4 regions of the Parabacteroides absconsus genome follow, and region 4 is predicted to be linked to each of the others. Evidence: riboswitches for the same ligand, from Rfam matches in the RefSeq annotation. Region 4 holds a riboswitch; each other region holds the start of a gene.
The links. Region 4 has a riboswitch for cobalamin ahead of cobJ (precorrin-3B C(17)-methyltransferase). Riboswitches for the same ligand answer to the same signal wherever they lie in the genome.
Positions count from the first base shown of each region.

Region 1: another riboswitch for cobalamin. It lies ahead of NEE14_RS02030 (ABC transporter substrate-binding protein); the one in region 4 lies ahead of cobJ (precorrin-3B C(17)-methyltransferase).
Region 2: another riboswitch for cobalamin. It lies ahead of NEE14_RS07875 (TonB-dependent receptor); the one in region 4 lies ahead of cobJ (precorrin-3B C(17)-methyltransferase).
Region 3: another riboswitch for cobalamin. It lies ahead of NEE14_RS07805 (TonB-dependent receptor); the one in region 4 lies ahead of cobJ (precorrin-3B C(17)-methyltransferase).

Region 1 covers NZ_CP146284.1:469,147-474,682, forward strand. Annotated here, with positions in the region: gene carB (carbamoyl-phosphate synthase (glutamine-hydrolyzing) large subunit) at 1-2,950, shown strand, start outside; gene cobI (precorrin-2 C(20)-methyltransferase) at 3,039-3,740, opposite strand; cobalamin riboswitch at 3,818-4,023, shown strand; gene NEE14_RS02030 (ABC transporter substrate-binding protein) at 4,082-5,257, shown strand; gene NEE14_RS02035 (iron ABC transporter permease) at 5,262-5,536, shown strand, end outside.
Region 2 covers NZ_CP146284.1:1,793,496-1,799,031, forward strand. Annotated here, with positions in the region: gene NEE14_RS07870 (sirohydrochlorin cobaltochelatase) at 1-548, opposite strand, end outside; gene NEE14_RS07875 (TonB-dependent receptor) at 548-2,731, opposite strand; cobalamin riboswitch at 2,784-3,013, opposite strand; cobalamin riboswitch at 3,142-3,343, shown strand; gene NEE14_RS07880 (sirohydrochlorin cobaltochelatase) at 3,474-4,358, shown strand; gene NEE14_RS07885 (TonB-dependent receptor) at 4,456-5,536, shown strand, end outside.
Region 3 covers NZ_CP146284.1:1,778,622-1,784,157, reverse strand. Annotated here, with positions in the region: gene NEE14_RS07830 (hypothetical protein) at 1-281, opposite strand, end outside; gene NEE14_RS07825 (hypothetical protein) at 308-790, opposite strand; gene NEE14_RS07820 (hypothetical protein) at 1,048-1,539, opposite strand; gene NEE14_RS07815 (hypothetical protein) at 1,558-2,049, opposite strand; gene NEE14_RS07810 (hypothetical protein) at 2,184-2,669, opposite strand; cobalamin riboswitch at 3,306-3,509, shown strand; gene NEE14_RS07805 (TonB-dependent receptor) at 3,646-5,536, shown strand, end outside.
Region 4 covers NZ_CP146284.1:287,302-292,837, forward strand. Annotated here, with positions in the region: gene NEE14_RS01145 (GtrA family protein) at 282-815, shown strand; gene NEE14_RS01150 (SDR family NAD(P)-dependent oxidoreductase) at 827-1,555, shown strand; gene NEE14_RS01155 (GtrA family protein) at 1,565-1,954, opposite strand; cobalamin riboswitch at 2,015-2,222, shown strand; gene cobJ (precorrin-3B C(17)-methyltransferase) at 2,276-3,712, shown strand; gene cbiE (precorrin-6y C5,15-methyltransferase (decarboxylating) subunit CbiE) at 3,709-4,908, shown strand; gene cobM (precorrin-4 C(11)-methyltransferase) at 4,912-5,536, shown strand, end outside.

The DNA.
Region 1 (5,536 bases), 180 kb from region 4:
GACAGCTTTGAACTGTGGTGTCGCTTTGTATCAGAGTGGTGTATTGGAGAAATATGCAGTGCGTGTTTTGGGTACGCCGGTACAGGCTATTATGGATACAGAAGACCGCGAACTGTTTGTACATCGTTTGGATGAGATTGGTGTTAAGACCATCAAGAGTGAAGCCGTTGAAAATATTGAAGACGCACGTCGGGCAGCAGCCGAATTAGGATATCCGGTTATTATCCGTGCTGCATATGCTTTAGGAGGACTTGGTTCGGGTTTCTGTGATAATGAAGAAGAACTGAATGTGCTGGCTGAAAAAGCCTTTTCATTCTCACCTCAGGTGTTGGTGGAAAAGAGTCTGAAAGGTTGGAAAGAAGTAGAATATGAAGTAGTACGTGACCGTTATGATAACTGTATCACGGTTTGTAACATGGAGAACTTCGACCCGCTGGGAATCCATACCGGAGAAAGTATCGTGATTGCTCCTTCTCAGACATTATCCAATACGGATTATCATAAACTGCGTGAACTGGCCATCCGCATTATTCGTCATATAGGTATTGTAGGTGAATGTAATGTACAATATGCTTACGATCCGGATAGTGAAGATTACCGGGTTATTGAAGTAAATGCCCGATTGAGCCGTTCATCTGCTCTGGCTTCAAAGGCAACCGGTTATCCGTTGGCTTTCGTGGCTGCTAAGTTAGGCTTGGGATACGGTTTGTTCGACTTGAAAAACTCAGTAACGAAGACAACCAGCGCTTTCTTTGAACCGGCACTTGACTATGTAGTATGTAAGATTCCGCGTTGGGACTTGGGTAAATTCCATGGTGTAGCACGAGAATTAGGCTCAAGCATGAAGTCGGTTGGTGAAGTCATGGCTATCGGACGAACCTTTGAGGAAGCTATCCAGAAAGGTCTCCGTATGATTGGTCAGGGCATGCACGGCTTTGTAGAAAATAAGGAACTGGTTATTCCAGATATTGATAAGGCCTTGAGAGAGCCGACCGATCGTCGTATCTTCGTTATCAGTAAGGCTTTCCGTGCCGGTTATACGATCGATCAGATCCATGATCTGACTAAGATTGATAAATGGTTCTTGCAGAAATTATATCGAATCATCCAGACTGCCAATGAACTGGAAGCATTCAGTAAGATACAGGAAGTTTCAGACGATTTACTGCGCAAGGCCAAGATGCAGGGCTTTTCTGATTTCCAGATCGCCCGTGCTTTGTTGAAGGAGAAAATGGAAGATACCGACAAAGCAACTTTACAAGTCCGTCAGGATCGTAAATATCGTGGTATTGTTCCGGTTGTTAAACAGATTGATACATTGGCAGCTGAATATCCTGCTCAGACCAATTATCTGTATCTGACTTATAATGGTACAGAGAATGATGTTCATTATTTAGGCGACGGTCGTTCGATTGTTGTATTGGGTTCGGGTGCTTATCGAATCGGTAGTTCGGTTGAATTTGACTGGTGCGGCGTTCAGGCTTTGAATACGATTCGTAAAGAAGGCTGGCGTTCGGTAATGATCAATTATAATCCGGAAACGGTTTCTACGGATTATGATATGTGCGACCGCCTGTATTTTGATGAACTGACATTCGAACGTGTAATGGATATCCTGGAACTGGAGAATCCGCACGGTGTGATTGTATCAACGGGTGGACAGATTCCGAATAACCTGGCAATGCGTCTGGATGCACAGCATGTTCATATTTTAGGAACTTCAGCTCAAAGCATTGATAATGCAGAAGACCGTGAGAAGTTCTCAGCTATGCTTGACCGCATCGGTGTTGATCAGCCTCGCTGGAAAGAACTTTCATCCATGGATGATATTAACCAGTTCGTAGAAGAAGTAGGTTTCCCGGTTCTGGTTCGTCCGAGTTATGTGCTGAGTGGTGCTGCCATGAATGTATGTTCCAACCAGGATGAATTGGTTCGCTTCCTGGAACTGGCCGCTAATGTTTCGAAGAAGCATCCGGTTGTAGTCAGCCAGTTCATTGAGCAGTGCAAGGAAGTGGAAATGGATGCTGTTGCACAAAACGGAGAAATCATCATGTATGCCATCAGTGAGCATATCGAATTTGCTGGTGTCCATTCCGGTGATGCTACCATTCAGTTCCCGGCGCAGAAACTGTATGTGGAAACAGTTCGTCGTATTAAGAAGATCAGTAAGCAGATTGCTAAAGAATTAAATATCTCAGGACCGTTCAATATTCAATACCTGGCGAAAGGAAATGAAATCAAGGTAATTGAATGTAACCTGCGTGCTTCTCGTAGTTTCCCGTTTGTCAGCAAGGTATTGAAGATTAACTTCATCGAACTGGCTACTCGGGTTATGTTAGGTCTGCCGGTGGAAAAGCCGAACAAGAACGAGTTTGATTTGGACTATGTAGGTATTAAGGCCTCTCAGTTCTCATTCAACCGTTTGCAGAAGGCAGATCCTGTCTTGGGTGTAGATATGGCTTCTACGGGTGAAGTTGGTTGTATCGGTGATGATGTTTCGGAAGCAATTCTGAAGAGTATGCTTTCTGTCGGACAACGTATTCCGGAAAAGAACATTCTGTTATCAACCGGTACTGCTAAACAGAAAGTAGCTATGCTGGATGCTGCACGTCTGTTGGCTCAGAAAGGTTATAATTTGTATGCAACGGGTGGTACACACCGCTTCTTTACTGAAAATGGCATTCCAAGTACATTGGTATATTGGCCAAGTGAAACCGGAAAAGAACCTCAGGCTTTGAGATTGTTGCATGAGAAGAAGATTGATATGGTAGTGAATATACCAAGAGATCTTTCTGCCGGTGAGTTGGACAATGGATATAAGATTCGTCGTGCGGCCATCGATTTGAATATTCCGTTGATTACGAATGCTCGTTTGGCGAGTGCATTTATTAATGCATTCTGTACATTGAGTCTGGATGATATTCAGATCAAGAGCTGGCAAGAATATTGATAAATCAAGTTGTATAGACTGGATTTGAAAGATAAGCCGCTGAAAGCATCAGGTTCGCCTGGCTTTCAGCGGCTCTATTTGTTTATTGTCATGCCTGAATGATCAATAACGAGAAATAGGGGAAGTTTGTCTGTGCTATTATTTCAGGATCGGAAATATATTTCTCTTTCTCGGTTCCTACGTTTTCGAAGTAGTGGAAATGTGTTTCCGGATGCCGGCGGATACATTCATGGACAGCCTCGATGCAAGCCGACAGTTTCATGATTACTAAGTTGTATCCTTGTCGGATGAATTGAGCCAGTTCGTCGGCTGTTGCGGTTCCCGGAATTACCATCAGGCGTTCTTCCTGCTTGACAATGTGTAATCCTCCAGTTGCTCCGGCGGCAATAAAAGCCGGAATTCCCGGTACACGTCTTACTTCAATATGTTCTTTCTCCAGTTGATGATATATGTATTGGATAGAAGTATAGAATCCGGCGTCGCCTTCCGCTACGATAACCACCTTTTTCCCTTCACGAAGTGAGCCGGCAGCGTCAACCAGAAGCTGGTCATAGGCTTCGATAGCTTTTTGCCTGTCTTTGCTCATGGGCAATACAAACGGGCGAATCTTGTGTTCTTCTATTTCTAAAGCTTTCAGGATATTGGCCGCTCTTGACACTTGCTTTCCCGAAGGTGTCAGAGTTGCCGGACAGAAGATTTGATCTGCCTGTTGTAAGGTTTTCAATCCTTTTACGGTGATTAATTCGGGTTCACCCGGACCCAAAGAAACAAATGTAATTGTTCTGTTCATATTTACTAATGTTGAATAGAAATGCAAAAATCTTTATTTTACGCTTTATTCGCAAGTATCGGTCGAGTTTTTTATTACTTTTGTGCCAAGTAACAGGTGTCTGTTTCCTTCGTGAAGCAAGGAACGGATGAAAAGGGAACCGGGTGAAAGTCCCGGACAGTCCACGCTGCTGTAAGTCTTTACAGGATTCGGAGTAACCTCTGTTCCACTGGATAGATAACTATTCGGGAAGGAACTTCGAACAAGACAAAGTCAGAAGACCTGCCTGGTTACAAGATATAACTTAGATGGCTTTACTTTCTGCGTGGTTATGGAAAGAGAGAGCAGAATTGGTAGATAAAATGACAGTTATGAATCTAAAGCGAATAGCAGAAGCTGTGTTGCTTCTTGCCGTAATGGCGGGTTGTACTTCTCGTCCGACGAACGAACAGGCTAACGGATCGGATGCAGATGTAGCAACGGAAGCGGTTTTTACTGAGAAAATTGTACCGGAATATGCTGAAGGGTTTGAAATCCGTTATGAAGGAAAGGCTGCCTTAGTGGATATTCATGATCCGCAATCAGAAAGTGCGGGTGAATATCATTATGCTTTGGTGCGTCGGGGCGATCAGTCAACATCAATTCCGGAAGGATATGAAAAGTTGGAAATACCGGTGAGAAGTGTGATTTGCATGACTTCCTTACAGCTTTCTAATTTTATCAAGTTGGGAGAAACCGAACGGGTGACAGGAATTACCAGTACGCGCCACTTGTTTAATGAAACGATGAATCAGCAGCTGAAAAGTGGAAAAACGGTAAAGATCGGCATTGAAGGGAATTTCAATAACGAAGCCGTTATGAGCATGAATCCGGACCTGATTCTGATATCTCCGTTTAAACGTGGCGGCTATGAAGCCCTGAAGGATGTAGGAATTCCGCTGGTTCCTCATTTGGGATATAAGGAAATGACTCCGCTGGGACAGGCCGAATGGATTAAGTTCGTCGGTTTGTTGTGCGGAATGGAAAAGGAAGCCAATGCCTGTTTCCAGACTATCGAACAGCGCTATAATGAGTTGAAAGCTTTGACTGCAGATGGCAAGGTGAAACGCCGTCCGGTTGTTTTCAGTGGTGAATTGAGAGGTGGAAACTGGTATGCGGTTGGTGGAAAGAGTTTCCTGGCCCAGCTGTTTAAAGATGCCGGCGCTGATTATTTCCTGAAAGATGATGAGCGTTCGGGCGGTGTGACCCTCGATTTCGAGACGGTCTATAATCAGGCAGACAATGCTGATTACTGGCGTATTGTCAATAGTTATCCGGGAGAATTTTCGTATGAGGCATTAAAGGAACAGGATGCACGTTATGCCGATTTCAAGGCATTCCGTGAACATGGAATCATTTACTGTAACATGAAGACAACTCCTTTTTATGAGGAAATGCCGACGGCTCCGGAAGTCATCTTGGCGGATCTGCTGCATATCTTTCATCCGGAGTTATTGCCGGATCACAAGCCTGTCTTTTATAAACTATTAAAGGAATAAGGGCATGCGCTATACTCATACTTACCGGATGTTGTTGATCCTGTTGCTGATCCTTGTGCTGCTGCTGCTGAATTTATTGTTGGGCTCGGTTGCTATTCCTGCACAATCTATCTGGAATATTCTGACAGGTACAGGAAACGAACCTGTCTCTTGGCAGAACATTGTCTGGAAATCCCGTTTACCACAGGCTTTGACTGCGCTGGCTGCGGGCGCGGGTTTGGCTGTCAGTGGATTGCAGATGCAAACCGTGTTCCGTAATCCGTTGGCAGGACCTTCGGT
Region 2 (5,536 bases), 1.5 Mb from region 4:
ATCAACAACTTGGCACCGGCATGAGAAGCCACAGCACTTCCGGTCAGGGCTTTTATCACAGCCTCATAGTCGGCATCATCATACAGCAGCGGGTTGCCGATACGGATTTCCTTAAACAGTCCTTTCCGGAGCTCCACATCGCGGCGCAGGGCTTCCATCTCCACGCCTTCTATCACAATTGATGGCTGCACCACCACATGCGTATAGCCTTCTTTCTTCAGGGTGATCAAAGCATCCGTCGTATGCTCGATCCAGATGCCTTGGCGGCGTACACGGTTGACAATACTGCGGGCACTGTAAGCCTGTCGGACTTCGACTTGCGGAAATGCCTGACGTACCTGATCATTCATCCGTTCGAGGGCTTCGCGGGTTTCCGGATAAGCGCTCCCGAAATGGACCATCAGAATAGCCAGCTTATCGCCTTTCTGCATCGTCTCACGGATATCCGAAGCGACGAACTCACGCCCGACCTTGGCCTGGAGCGGATGCTCCCAACCAAGGCAAGCCAACAGAACCATGACTATTTTCAGAAAATCCCGTCGGTACATCACTTATTGAATTTCACCAGCAAACTGACGTAATAGGTACGTCCCGGCGTCAAAGTCGCATAGTTGGAATTATAAGGCCGGTCATCCACATAATTAAATAAGTTCTCCACGCCTACGCCCGGTTCAAGAATAAAATCCTTCAACACAAACCGATGCGTCGTATTCAGGTTCCAGAGAGAGAATTTCGGCGCATATCCATAACTCTGAGAGAAGCGTTCTCCCTGGATACGCCCGTTGAAATTCACATTCAAGGTATATTTATTCCAGGTATGATTCCATAGAGCAGCCACCACGCCACTATGTTTTACACTCTTGTCAACCGGCCTGTCGTTGGTGTTATCTTTCGCATCTACAAACGTATAGCCACCGTTCATCGAGAATCCGGCACCGATATAAGCATCAAAACGGACATTGAAGCCTTTGATCGTCGCATTCTGGATGTTGTCACGGATCTGGACACTGGCAAAATCTGTTCCGTTTTCCTGATTATAGCGGTTGGTTTCTTCTTGACTGAATTCACGGTAATTGATCATATCGCGGATGTGGTTGTAAAATCCGGAAGCTGATATCGAGAAGTTACGGTTTGTATATTCCGCACTCAGCGTCAGGTTATCACTCTTTTCCGGTTTCAGATTCACATTACCGATGGTCAGCCGCGAAGTCCGCTTGGATTCAGAGAAAGTGTACAGTTCAGCCAAACTGGGCGAACGGAAACCCGAGGCATACGAACCCCGAAAATTAAAGCCGCCTACTTTATAAAGCAAAGCCACATTGGGAGTTGCATAACTGTGGAAATTCTGATGATAAATATACCTCAGTCCGACAACTCCTTGAAAATGCTTGCTGAAGTTCACTTCATCCTGGGCATAAAAGGCCATTGTTGATACTCCTTTTCCGGCAATATTATCCGTCTGGCTGCTCAGCAGCTCACGAATAAACTCGAAACCGCCAGAAAGCTTGTTGTACTGGCCCAACTGAAAGATTCCCTTCACATTCAGGTTATGATGATGAATACGTTTGGTCATCTCGTTGGTTCCCTGATTATCTCCGGTGAAAAAATCTTTATAAGTACTATGGTTATCGGAAAAATAATCCGCATTCAGATACGATTTCTTATTGATCATATACTGTGCACCCGCTCCATAGGTAAATGTTTCGTGCCGTATGTCATAATTGGTGGTATTGTCGCCCATCGGCATAGGACGATCCGTTTTATGCGTATAAATATTTCCTCTCAGATAGAATGAAAGACGGTCGGTCGGATCGAAGGTAAAACGCTGGCTGATCGTATTCGAATGAAAAGCCGTCGAAGCCTGCTTGTTTGTTTCCACTAAATTGCCATCTTTTCCCTCCGTATACGGATTCAGCTGCCAGCCATCCGACTGCTGACGCTGATAAGAAGTAAACGAACCGAATTTTCCGGTCTGGAAATCCGCATTTACCGACTGAGTAAACTGGTTCTTGCTGCCATAACGCGTATTACTGGTTATGTTGGCCTTATTCTGGGCATCATCGGTGATGATATTAATAACACCGGCAATTGCATCACTTCCATACAACGCTGAAGCCGCACCGCTCAAGACTTCAATACGTTTGACATTTGCCATATCGATACGCGCATAAGTATCATCGCCGGCCAGGCGTTTTCCGTTCTCCAAGACCAGGATGTAACGCTCGGTCAAACCGTTCATGCTCATGGTTGTTCCCATACCGTTGGTCATGAACGAAATACTTGGGTTGAGTTTTGTCATAGCTTCCTGCACATTCGTTACGTTGGCAGTCCGCAGGTCCTTGGCCGAATACACCTGTACCGGTATGGGCGAGTTATCCATTCTCCGGTGAGTACCGGTACCGGTAACTACCACCGGATTAATGTTCACATACTTTTCGATCAGGCGAATCTCAATGTTCTGGTCCGTATGTGTTACATTATACGACTCCGGTTCATATGCCAGATGCGAAATACGAATCCGGTCAGCATTATCAGGCAGGCTCAACTGGAAATACCCTTCATTATTCGTTGTACATCCTGTCAAGCTTTCTGAAACCCGGATATTGGCACCCGATACCGGGCGCCCCGTTTCTGCATCAATTACTCGGCCTGTTATCACACGGTCTTGTGCGAAAACACTTTGTGCGCAACCTGCAATCAGCAAGGTTGCCAACATCTTTTTTGTTTCCATGAATAAAAATGTTTGTGTACTAATACTCTTTACCTCCCGAAAGAGCGTTCATTCTCACTAAAACATATTGGCAGGTTTCCTGACTTGTTCCTAAGGAAAGAACCTTCCCGTCAGCCTGACCATGACGATCCGGCAACAGTGGCAAAGCGGTGATTTCCTATAGCTGCTGCTCAATGGAGCAGGGAATTTACAGTAGCGGGAACTGTTCCGGATTCACACCGGATTCCCTTTTATATTATCTCTGGGATCGAGAATAATATCACCAATACGGCGGCGAAGGTACATCTTTAATTTGAAATAAACTATCATTTTGTAACTTTAAAAAAGAAGAAGTATTTTCCTATATACAACAACTGCTTGCAGAAAGAGATAATTTTTTCAGAAAACAGATAGTATTTCCAAAATTAAATTTATCTTTGCAGCGTTGAGGTGAGATTCACAACCTTTCGGTGTGGACTTGAAAAGGGAATCCGGTGTGAATCCGGAGCAGTACCCGCTACTGTAACACCTGCAAATGAGAAGAATACACACTCCGTGCCACTATCTTTCAAGATGGGAAGGCTTTTCTTCTTAAGGTGAAGTCAGGAAACCTGCCTGAACAAATTCGATTAATATGGAATGTTTATTCCGGGAATTGAATAAACTTATAACGAATGTTGAGATATATTTTACATTTAAAACACCCTTGGATATGATGAATCTTAAAAGACTATTCATCGTGTGCGTAACTGCGGCCTCCGGAATGCTGCATCAGGCTTATGCCCATACGGAAGGCAACTACGTCCCATCGAACCTGTTTGAAACCATGCAGGCAGGCGATAAGGCAGCCTTGCTGCTCGTTCATTTCGGGACTACGCACGACGATACCCGGGCATTGACCATCGATGCCATCAATCAGAAAGCACAAGAAGCTTTCCCTGACCTTGAGTTCCGCGAAGCGTACACTTCACGTATTGTCATGAACCGCCTGGCAAAACGAGGGGTTTACAAGAAGAATCCGGTAGAAGCATTAGCCCAACTGAAGGCTGACGGATTTACTCACATCCTGATTCAGTCGACCAACATCATCGACGGAATCGAAATGGAATCACTCCGCAAAGACATCGACGTCATGAAAGACCTGTTTAAGGAAATCCGCTTGGGTACACCTCTGCTGTACACTCCAGAAGATTACCGGCAAGTCATCTCCATCCTGTCACAAAAAGGAAAGGATAAAACCATGACCGTACTTGTCGGTCACGGAACTTATACACCGGCAACAGCACAGTATGCAATGCTTGATTATATGCTGGAAGCCGAAGGACACCCGGATTTCGTTGTCGCCACCGTTGAAGGCTATCCGACTTTGGATGATGCCGTCAGAAAAATCAAAGAACAAAAGAAAATCAAGCAGATCCAGCTCTTACCATTCATGTTCGTGGCCGGCGATCATGCCAAGAACGACATAGCCGGTGACATCCGGCAAGACCTGGAATCAGCTGGATATCAGGTAAGCGTCTTGATGGAAGGATTAGGACAAAACCCTGAAATCCAAGATATCTTCATTGACCATGCCCGGTTCATGACCCAACACATACTTATCGACATCTCCGATAAAAAGAAGGCATACGCTGCCGACAAAGAATAACAAATCATCCAACAATTTTTATACACTTTTTCTGCCCGGAAGAGACTCATTTTCTTCCGGGTAAGGAGAAGTATGTCTTATTCAAAAAACATTTTATATGAAAAAAACATGGATTATCTTACCTCTCGTAAGCTTGACATGTGGCATTCATGCCCAGGAGAAAAAAACGGTTTCACCTGCAGCCGACACAACTTATAATTTGCAGGAAGTAGTCATTCAGACAGCCAGAAAAGCACGACCTCAGATTACCAAGCTCGATGTTCCCATGAAATATCTGCCGCTTTCTGTCAATGGAATCGAGTCGAAGAGTTTGGAAATCCGAGGAATCAGAAACATCCAGGACGCTGTCCGCTTCATGCCGGGAATCCGGATACAGACTTCCTACGGAGCTTTCCAACAAATCTCTGTACGTGGTTTCGATCATGCCGTACTGATGATCGACGGAGTACGAGACGAACGCTCTGCCATCAACAATTCATATCCTGTTCCGGATCTTTCGGCCGTCGAATCCATTGAATTACTGAAAGGACCGGCCTCTGTCTTATATGGCCATTCGGCTGTTGGCGGTATCTTGAATATCGTCCGTAAAGCACCGACTGAACGGCAGACACTCAATGCTCGGGTTGCCTACGGCAGCTTCGAGAACAAGGAAGCGACTTTAGGTGTAGGTGGCAAGTTATTAGGGCCTGTCAATTACTATGCCAATGTCAATTATGCCGACCAGACAGGATGGCGCAACAATGGGAACAGGCGCTTCTCCGGTTATCTTGCCCTGAATGCCCAATTAACGTCTAACGATTTTATCGATATCCGTACGGGTTTCAATCGGGATTACTATGGAACGGAAATTGGTTTGCCCGACATCATGACGCAAGACATTTACAACACATCCGACAACCAGCTCTATCTGCATAAAAACGATATGTTGCCCGGACTGGACAAGACAGCCCGTTACAACAACGAATCGGATTTCATGAGAAACTACAGCTGGAATATCTCCGGACAATATACACATCAATTTTCCGAAAGCATGAAGCTGGTAGACCGTCTGTCTTTTACCAGTGACGACATCAATTATTTCGGTACAGAAGAACTCGATTATCTGGAAAGTGACGAGCCGATCTATAACCATTATTACTGGAAAAGTCCGACCGAAAAGAAATATATCTGCCTCGACA
Region 3 (5,536 bases), 1.5 Mb from region 4:
TGATATTCTTCGCCTGGTTCTGCATCAGTATAACTGCTGTATGTATTAATCAGTCCTGCGCCTAATAAAATAGAACCTAAAATCAAATAATATTTTCCACGTCCTCTTTTCTCTTTTTTATCACTACTGATAATCGCCGTTACAATCTTATTGGCCAATTCTTCATCAGCCCCTTGCCGCATCATGGCTGCTTTTATTTCTTCAGCTTCCACATGATTCTGGTACAGACTTGCGGCATAATTCACTAATTCACTAATTTTTTGATCTGTCATATTTTCCATGCTTTTATCCAACTTTTAGTTTCTTATTATTTTATTGAATGAGGCATATACTTAGGAACAATAGTTGGCATATATCCTCTGGTCATATTTTCTAATCTTTTATCATACTCTTCCTTGTCCTTAAAGAACATTTTTTCTGTTCCATATCCTTTTTTCCAGGCTTTAAAATTTGCATATTTCCGAGTTTCATCGGTATTAACTATTCCTATAGTTATTTTTTCATATTCATTATAGCCATATTTGTCCTCCCCTGAAATGGCAATCAATGTAACATAGACATTGGGGTTGTGATTTTTTTTACAAAAATTATAGACATATTTGTCTAGCTCATTGAAGTTAATATTAAAGCTCATACGACCAATACCTGAAATGCCTATCTTGTAATTAAAGCCATCAACAAAAATTTCAGAATCTTCTGTATAAACTCTACAATCCCCTATTTTTGTATCACAACTGTTAAAACTAAGAATTGTAAATCCCAATAATATAGTTAATAATGATATTTTCATGTGCTTTGATCTTTTTAGTGTTAGTCTATATTAAATGATAAAGTAGACTGGTGCTGTTTAATAATTAAGAAATCCATAAAAGATTATCCAATAGCAAGAATTATATACCTCTCTAAATTCTCTTTACAAACTACTCATACATAACTCTAATATCTTTTGCTATTTTTTTGAATAAAGTTAACTCTAGTATATAAATACCGACAAACTTTTTCAAAAACTTACCTCTTTATCTATTGGATAAATTTTAATGTGTTACATTAAGGAGTAAATAAAAATTTATCCCAGTTCATTTCTTTATTGACAGTACCATTATATTCCATTTCTTCTATGCCATTATCTCCTTCTCTTTTAATAACAAGGGATACTCGGATTAAATTATTAGGTTTAAATATTTGAGTAACGGAACAAATTGTATTTTCAATATTATTCCCATTATGAAAAATACCAATGAAATTATAGACTTTTTTTCTATATTCTCTAACCGTCTCCGGATACTCTTCTTTTTCCAAACAAGTAACGGTTCCCATTTTACTACTGTTGTTTTTGGCAAAAGAGAATAATATCCACAAAAATTCTTCATCTTGATAAAAAGCGATACCTGTACCTTGAGAAATTATTTCTTCAGAAACATCTTTACCATTGTACTTACCTCCAGAACAAACAAACATACCATATGTAGGGAACGACTGTGCATATAAATTATGTATGAAAAGAAACATACAAATAATGCCTAAAACTATGCTTCTCATTTTTTTATTATTAGATTCTTAAGGGATCCATATGGCTAAGCCTATACCATCAAAATATATATTATATACTTGAGGATTTTTTTTGAATGGCTGTATTTTAATAATCGCTTCAGATACATGTTTATCTACATCAGGATCTGTAGCCCCCGGTCCATAAGGAAATCTATCAATAAATTTATCTGAGCCTTTAGTATAGTATTCTACACTCCCTTTAAACTCATACCACTTTTTTTTCTTGACTGTTTCTTTCTTTATTTTTTTACTTATAATATTAGGATCAAAAAGAGGGATACTTACTAATATTTTATAGTTAGAAGGATGATCATTTGTAGAATAAATGTAAAAATGAGAGTAAGTTCCTCCTAGTGTATAGCTAATATTATTATCCCATTTGCCCCATAAATTATTAATGTTTTTACTGTAATAAAAAGTTTGTCCATTGATTGATATTGATACACAAGAAAGTATTATAATTAATATGTATTTACTGAATGTGTTATAGAATTTCATGACAATATATTTATGAATGTTATTTTATATAAGAATTTGTTTTTATTTCCCCAAATGTTTACTTCATGTTATTGATAAAGAAACCAAAGGAATATTCAAGATGAACTTTAACTATTTAGGCTTAATTAATCTATTTAAAAATAGATACTTCTTCCTTCTACTTTAATTTTATAATTAAAATAATCTACTAAATCACCATCAAAAACACGAGTGACCTCATATACTTGTGCATTACATTTTTTCATTAGTTGACTACCCAATTTTGTATATCCATCTACGTATAAATCATTTGTAGTAGCAGGATCTGTTTTCAAATGTAAGCGTACTTCAACCCATTCTTTATTACTACTTAAGTAATATCCTATAATATTCTTACGTTTTTCTGCATCAATACGATTTTTTGTAGCTTGTTTTTTCAGCATATACTCCTCTTCAATGTTAGGTGGAACAGGTATGTTGTATTGTATATTAGGGACATAAATAGGATCATAGGTTGAATATTTTATGCCATTTTGCGAATAAGATATACCTGGAAACAAAAAAGACAACACAACGTAAAATAATAATCTCTTTTTTTTAAGGGTACATTTTAAATGGTTTTTAAATTCTAAATTATTCATAGCAATAAAGTGTAAAGCCTTCCAATCCCCCAAAAAGGCTATTAAACAAAAAAAGCGTGGGAACTGTACTTGTTGCTCGTCCCACACTCTAAAGGCTCTCGCATTGCCCGATTAGTCGAAACGAACAACGCCGAAAGCCCCACGCCGATAGTATTATATAACTCACCCTTTCCCTCTTGGTATAAAGGTAGGAACCAAGAGGGTATAAAAGGGCTATACATATATACACCCGAGGGCATCCACCGTTGCTTTGTTTTTGACTAATCATTAACGAATTTGCGAGATTCTTAGAGTGTCAAAACCAAAGCGTCAAGTAAACGCCTTTCAATAATATGTCTTGTTTCCCTCCACACCCTTATCATCGGCGTGGAAAGGAAACATTACAAAGATATAAACTTTTTCTTTGCTTTACCATTTTATGTCAGAAAAAGTGGAGAGAAGGAGTTGAGATTGGAAATAAAAATAAATTGCCATTCAATCTTTTTATGGATGAAGTAGATGAAATGTCAGCAAATAATATACGTGAAATTTATAGCCTTTAATAAACATACTCGACGACTTCTTATAATATCCAGGCTTTTCTACAGCTAAAATAAATTTTAAACTCTAAATTAATACATTTCATATTTTTTTTCTACTTTTGCCTACGTTATTGGTTCACCGCTCTTTTTCCGAAGATTAGGTGATGAAAAGGGAATCCGGTGCAAATCCGGAACAGACCCGCTGCTGTGAGTTCCTTTATTTGCTTCTAAGAAACTCTATGCCACTGTCCGGATGCCGGATGGGAAGGCTTCTTGGAACGGAACAAGTCAGAAGACCTGCCAGTGACAGCTTTGTTTTGATGCTTTCGGGGAATAAGGCTATTAAAATATCAGATTTGATTTTCTATCTTTTTTCTTTCAATAAAAAAGAGACTTCATTCTTCTTTTACCCCCTAAGCATATAGGATGTTACTAAGGAAATGAAATAAATGAAGATGAAATTTTCTTTTTGTCTGTTTTTGCTGTTGGCTTCGTGGTTTGTCGGTCTGGAAGCGGCTGCCCAGCATAACTTTATCCTGTCGGGGAAAATAACGGCACGTGACGGTAGTGCCATGCCACAGGTTACTGTTTCTGTCAAGGGAACAACTTTGGGTACTTATAGCGATGCCGACGGCAAATACTCATTGCGCCTGAAATCAGGAACTTATACCTTGTCTCTCTCATTTCTGGGGTATGAAACCCTGGAAAAGACGATTGTTCTGAACCAGAATATGACGAGAGACTTTGTGATGAAAGAGAGTTCCGTGAGTTTGGATGGGGTTAATGTCTACGGGAAGAGCCGCTCACAGAAAATAAGAGAAGGGGCTTTTTCTGTCAATGCGTTGGACGTGAAGCCTATAGTCAACTCCTTGAACAATCTTACGACATTAGTGGACCACAGCGCGGGCGTGAAGATCCGCCAAGAAGGAGGCGTAGGTTCCGATTATGACTTGTCTATCAACGGTATGTCGGGAAATTCCGTCCGGTATTTCATCGACGGAGTTCCTTTGGATATCAAGGGAAGCGGAGTCTCGCTTTCCAACCTGCCAGTAAATATTATTGATCGTGTAGAGATTTACAAGGGTGTGGTTCCGGCCAGCCTGGGAACTGATGCATTGGGAGGTGCCATCAATATCATTACCCGCCAGGAACAGAAGAATTACCTGGATGTTTCCTACAGCGTTGGGTCTTTTCATACCCACAAGGCTGACTTGAACGCTCAGTTCGTGGAAAAGCGAACCGGTCTGATTGTCCATCCTACAGTCGGAATCAGTTATTCCCTGAACGACTATATGATGAAAGGAGTGGAGGTTTGGGATGAGGACAGCCGTAAATACGTGCCGTCTGACCGCCGGCGTTTCCACGATGGCTATTTCTCCGTATTGACACAGCTGGAAGCCGGATTCCGGAACAAGTCGTGGGCGGATGCTTTCTTTGTTTCAGCATCGTATTCAAAGGTGGATAAAAAATTACAGACCGGATCCGTGCAAAGTAAGGTTTATGGAATGGCTGAACGTCAGAGTGATGCCTGGAATGTTTCGGCACGCTACCAGAAGGATCATTTCCTACTGGACCGGCTGCGGTTCAACGCCTTGTTCTCGCATACTTGGGACTATTCGATAACAGTCGATACGGCTTACCGCAAATACGACTGGAACGGGAACTACATAGAAAGTTCACGTAATGAGATCACGGGGCGTGGGCGTTCCATACGCCATTACAATCGTCCGCTTACGGTCGTGCGGGGTAATCTGGACTATGCATTTAGTGCATCTCATAGCATCAATCTGAATTATATGTTGAACCGTACCGGAAACAACCGCTATGATGAGCTGGATACCGATTTTGAAGCGGCAAACGACGTGCTTTGCAAACATATTGTGGGACTGGCTTACCATCAGTCGCTTTGGGACGGACGGATGGAAAATTCTTTTTTCGTGAAGAATTACGTGAACCACCTGAATATCCGCCAGACCGATCTGTATTGGCAGACCGGTTCGGATGAAGTAAAGGGTTCCAGTACCAAAAGTTATCCTGGATATGGAGCCGGACTGCGCTATAATTTTTTTCAGCCGCTGGCTGTCAAAGCTTCCTTCGAACATAGTGTACGCCTTCCATTAGCCCGCGAATTGTTAGGCAACGGAACGACGGTGTATGCCAATGTAGCCTTAAAACCGGAAAAGAGTGATAATGTGAACCTCGGTTTGTTCGGTACATGGCATCCCGCCGGTGCGCATACTCTTTCGTATGAACTGAACGGTTTCCTCCGGTTTGTGGATGATTATATTCAGGCTACTGTTTCTGAAAAAGAAGGAATGATGCAATATGAGAATGTTCCGGCGGTCA
Region 4 (5,536 bases):
TATATGATAAATAATGTTAATACGCATGTTTTTTATGACTATGGTTGTGCTATATAACATAAAATCCCTATATTTGCACCGTGTTTTTCATGGTATTAGATTTAAGGTTAACAATGGAAATTGGTTGTCGTGAGACAACCTTTTCTTTTATATGGAATACCGTTGTTTAGCTTTATAGAAGGAAATTCCGTGGTTACAATTAAATCTTTTCGTCATTTCTATCAGAAAATTGGGGAATAGGTTCTAATTTTACAGGATTTATTGACTTAAAAATAAATTTCATGTCTGATTGGATAAAAGGAGTAGTGAAGAAAATTTGCAAGAAAGATGGTTTCTTTACTTTTATGCGGGCTCAGTTTACATCCCAAATATCAAGTGCTACTGATTTTCTTGTTACCATAGTATTGGCCAAGCTGTTTGATATATATTATGTATTGGCTACAAGTATGGGATCTGTAGCAGGAGGAATTGTAAATTGTACGATTAATTATTATTGGACATTCAAGAGCAAAGAGTGTAAAAAGAAATATGTTCTTATCAAATATACATTGGTATGGATTGGCAGCATTTGTCTGAATACATGGGGTGTTTATTGGTTGACTGAATCCATCCAGCGCGTTCCCTGGGTACAAGAAACATTGGCTCATTTTTTTGATAATATATTTATTGTAAGCAAGGTGATTGTATCTTTATTGGTTGGTTGGTTTTGGAATTATAATTTGCATCGGACGTTTGTTTATAAGGACTGTAAAATCAGAAGACCTCTTCGAAAGAAAAAAAGCCTGATAGTAGATACTGAAATAGAAGAACTATAAAATCTATTCGCATGAAACGCATCATAATTGTTGGAGCAACATCTGGAATTGGTCGGGAGATCGCTTGTCTTTTTGCAAAAGAAGGTTGGGTTGTGGGTGTTGCAGGCCGCAGAATAAATAAGCTGATTGAACTTCAGAAGTTATATCCTGAACAAATTCATACTGAAATGATTGATGTTACCTTAGACTCAGCACCTCAAAATTTAAACCGGTTAATTGCTGCGTGTGGAGGAATGGATGTGTATTTTCATGTATCGGGAATTGGACAGCAAAATTATCATTTGGATCCAACGATCGAGTTAGCGACTCTGCAGACTAATGGAGATGGATTTGTCCGTATGATCACTGCGGCGTGGTCATATTTTCGTAACGAGGGAAAAGGGCATATAGCTGTAGTCAGTTCGATTGCTGGAACGAAAGGGTTAGGAGCTGCTCCAGCTTATTCTGCTACTAAATGCTTTCAAAATTGTTATGTGGATGCATTGGCCCAATTAGCCCATATGAATCATTTGTCAATTTATTTTACTGATATCCGTCCGGGCTTTGTTGCTACTGATTTACTGGCAGACGGAAAGAAGTATCCTTTATTGATGCGGAAAGAGAAAGTGGCAAAATTGATTATGAATGCTGTTGTCAAACGTAAGCGCCGAGTGATAATAGACTGGAAATATGTTGTTATAGTATTCTTTTGGCGTCTGATCCCTGAATTTATTTGGGAGCGACTTTCTATTCGAAATTAGATTGAACTTTTATGCTTGCCTGGAACGGAATGTTATCTTTTTATTCATAAGGAAGTTTACAAATCCATAAATGAAAAGTCCGATGAATTGAGATATGTATTCATTCCATTTTAATAATTCAACCATCCATAATAAAAAGACAAATTGGGATCCGTAAGCGCAGATAAAGGCTAATAAAAACAAAAGAGCCTGCTGGAAATAATTCCCTTTGCCAGAATGAAAAATCCAAAATTTACTCCAGAAAAAATTATTAAGCAATGCAGCTACATAGCCTGTCACATTGGATGCTATATAGTTGAAATGCAGTATATCCATCATCAGCCAAACTACTAAAGCGGTAATAAAAGCATTCAATGTGCCGATGATAATGAAACGAAATATTTGTTGAGAATTTTTCATCAATCCATAAATTTCACTGCAAATATAATCAAAAGATTAGCCTAACCCGAAAAATATCTATACATTTGTCGTTGTATTGGTGAAACAAAAGTGCTTTCAACTTTTGATTTGAAAAGGGAATCCGGTTAGAATCCGGAACAGTGCCCGCTACTGTGACATCTTGGACAAGAAAAGGACATAAGCCTCAATGCCACTGTTCCTGTAGGGAATGGGAAGGTTGTCTTTTTCAGATGAAGTCAGGAAACCTGCCAAACATTATGCGAACAACAGATGAGAATCCCGGGGTCAGGATGATTTTCTGGATGATAAAATAATAAGTCTATGATAGTAAGCAAAGGTAAGATCATTGTGGTGGGTATTGGTCCAGGTGATTTAGACGATATCACACCAGCCGTGTTGGCGGCCATTCGTGAGTCTGATATAATTATCGGATATAAATATTACTTTCAGTTTATTCAGCAAATACTTCGTCCTGACGTACTTTGTATAGACTCTGGCATGAAAAAGGAGCAAGAACGAGCCCAAGATGCTTTTCGTTATGCCTTGGAAGGACATGTTGTTTGTGTAATTAGTTCTGGGGATGCCGGAATTTATGGAATGACACCGTTAATTTATGAGATGCGGAAGCAGATGAATGCTGATATCGAAATTATTTCATTACCGGGCATCAGTGCTTTTCAGAAGGCAGCGTTTTTACTGGGGGCACCGATTGGACATGACTTTTGTGTGATATCATTGTCTGATTTAATGACTCCTTGGGAAATAATTGAAAAACGAATTCGGGCAGCCGCCATGGCCGATTTTGTGACGGCGGTTTATAATCCGAAAAGTCAAGGTCGTTACTGGCAGCTGTATCGTCTTAAGGAAATCTTTTTGCAAGAACGTAATGGTATGACACCAGTGGGCTATGTCCGTCAGGCTGGAAGACCAGAACAGAGTGTGCATACCTGTACTTTAGCAGAATTAGATCCTGAACAGATCGATATGTTTACAGTATTGCTGATAGGAAATTCTCAAAGCTTTTTTGATAATAATGAGGGTGTATCAAACCGAGCTATCATTACTCCGCGGGGATATTTCGGAGAGGAGAAAAATAAAGAGGAGAAATATGGCATCGGTCAGGATATCATGATCAGAAGCTTTCGGACAATAGAAAAAGAATTAAAACATCCGGAAATAGCATTAGGGAAAAAATGGGCTTTGCTGCATGCCATTCATACAACAGCCGATTTTGAAATGGAAGATATTCTTTATACAGATCCTGATGCTGTGGAAAATTTGTTTCATAAGTTTCAGAATGGAGAAATAAAAACGATAGTAACAGATGTGACGATGGCGGCTTCTGGCATCCGCAAAGGAGCTCTTCATCGGTTAGGTGTAGATGTAAGATGCTATCTGGGAGATGAAAGGACCGTTCAGTTGGCCAAAGAAAAAGGTATTACACGTACACAAGCCGGAATACGTCTGGCTGCAGAAGAATGTCCTGGCGCATTGTTCGTTTTTGGTAATGCACCAACGGCTTTAATGGAATTGTGCGATCTGATTCGGAAGCAGAAAGCGCATCCGGCTGGCGTGATTGCCGCTCCTGTCGGATTTGTACATGTGAAAGAGTCAAAGTATATGATAAAGCCTTTTGTTTCAATACCTAAAATAATAGTAGAAGGACGAAAAGGCGGTAGTAACTTGGCTGCAACTTTAGTTAATGCGATCCTTTGTTTTGATGATGCGGAACAATTAAAACCGGGTAGAGACGTATGAGCCATTTTTATGTCATAGGGATGAACGACAGTCCGAATCCGGATTTCTCTCCTGAAATATTGCGGATCATCCAGTCTCATCGGGTTTTTTCAGGAGGTGTCCGGCATCACGAAATTGTTCGTTCTTTATTACCTCAACAAGCGATCTGGATTGATATAAAAAGTCCGATAGATGAAGTGTTTTCCCAATATGAACAGGTTAAAGAAAGTATTGTGGTATTTGCGTCTGGAGATCCGTTGTTCTTCGGTTTTGCCAATACTATCAAACGCAAACTGCCTCATGCGGGAATATTTCTTTATCCGGCATTTAATTCGTTGCAAATGTTGGCGCATGCACTGTTAATCCCATACCACGATTTGCGTATTGTGTCATTGACTGGACGTCCTTGGCATGAATTTGACCATGCATTGATAGAACGTTCCACCAAGATCGGGATTCTGACAGACCATGTCCATACGCCGGCACAAATAGCCAGACGCATGCTGGAATATGGCTATTCTATGTATGTGATGTATGTAGGAATTAATTTGGGAAATCCTGAAAAACAGAGTATTCGGAAGTTCTCGCTTCAACAGGCGGCTGCTGAGTCTTTTCAAACACCGAATTGTGTAATTCTGGAGCAAAATGGAAAGAATATGTATCGTCCGTTTGGCATACCGGATACATGTTTCGAGTATTTGAACGGAAGGTCCCGGATGATTACTAAAATGCCTGTTCGTCTGCTCTCTTTAAGTCTGTTGGATTTGCATGAAAAGAAGAATTTTTGGGATATAGGTTTTTGTACGGGCTCTGTCTCTATAGAAGCTAAATTGCAATTTCCTCACTTGCATATTACTGCTTTTGAAGTCAGACAAGAAGGCAGAGAACTGATGGAGATCAATTCACATCGGATGGGAATACCTGGCATAGAAGCAATTATTGCAGATTTTATGACCTATGATGTGTCTGATTTAGCTTCTCCCGATGCTGTTTTTATTGGTGGTCACGGGGGAAAACTTCCAGAAATGCTTCAAAAGATTTCTTCTTGTCTCGCTGAAACAGGAACGGTCGTATTTAATTCTGTATCGGAAGATAGTCTGTCCTTGTTTAAAGCGTCATTGCCTGCAGCAGGTCTTGTATGCAAGGAAGAAATCCGGATCGCAGTAGATGAGTTTAATCCTATAACGATATGTAAAGCCGAACGAAGTAAAAATTGATACATGATGATAAAGAGAATAACAATTATAGTAGTTTCAGAAAAGGGCAGAGATTTGGCAGAAAAGATATCTTTTCATTATGAAGATGTAACAATATCTCGTTTGCCAGATTTGAAAAAGGCCTTTTATGATTCGGATGCGATAGTATTTATCGGAGCTCTTGGCATTTGTGTCAGAAGTATAGCTCCTTTGATTCAGGATAAACATACGGATCCTGCCATAGTATGTATTGATAGCACGGGAAAACAAGTTATCTCCGTTTTATCTGGTCATGTGGGTGGCGCCAATGAACTGACAGTCGCTCTTGCCCGTCTGTTGTCTGCTGAACCGGTAATTACAACGCAGAGTGACAATACCGGACTATGGGCATTGGATATTTTACCTGAAAGATATGGTTGGTCGCCGGTCTTGCTACATAAAGGCGAGAGTTCGCCAGTTGCTGCTGAGCATGTAAACAGGTTGATGAATCATGCTATTTCTCTTTTTGTGAATCAGAAACCTACTGCTCTTTTGTTGGAATGTTCAGCAGAAGGGTGTGATTTTTTGACTGAGACCAAGCCTTCACATGTAGATTTGTATACTGATGCAGCGTCCATTCCGGCAGATAAATATGAACTGATAATAGCCG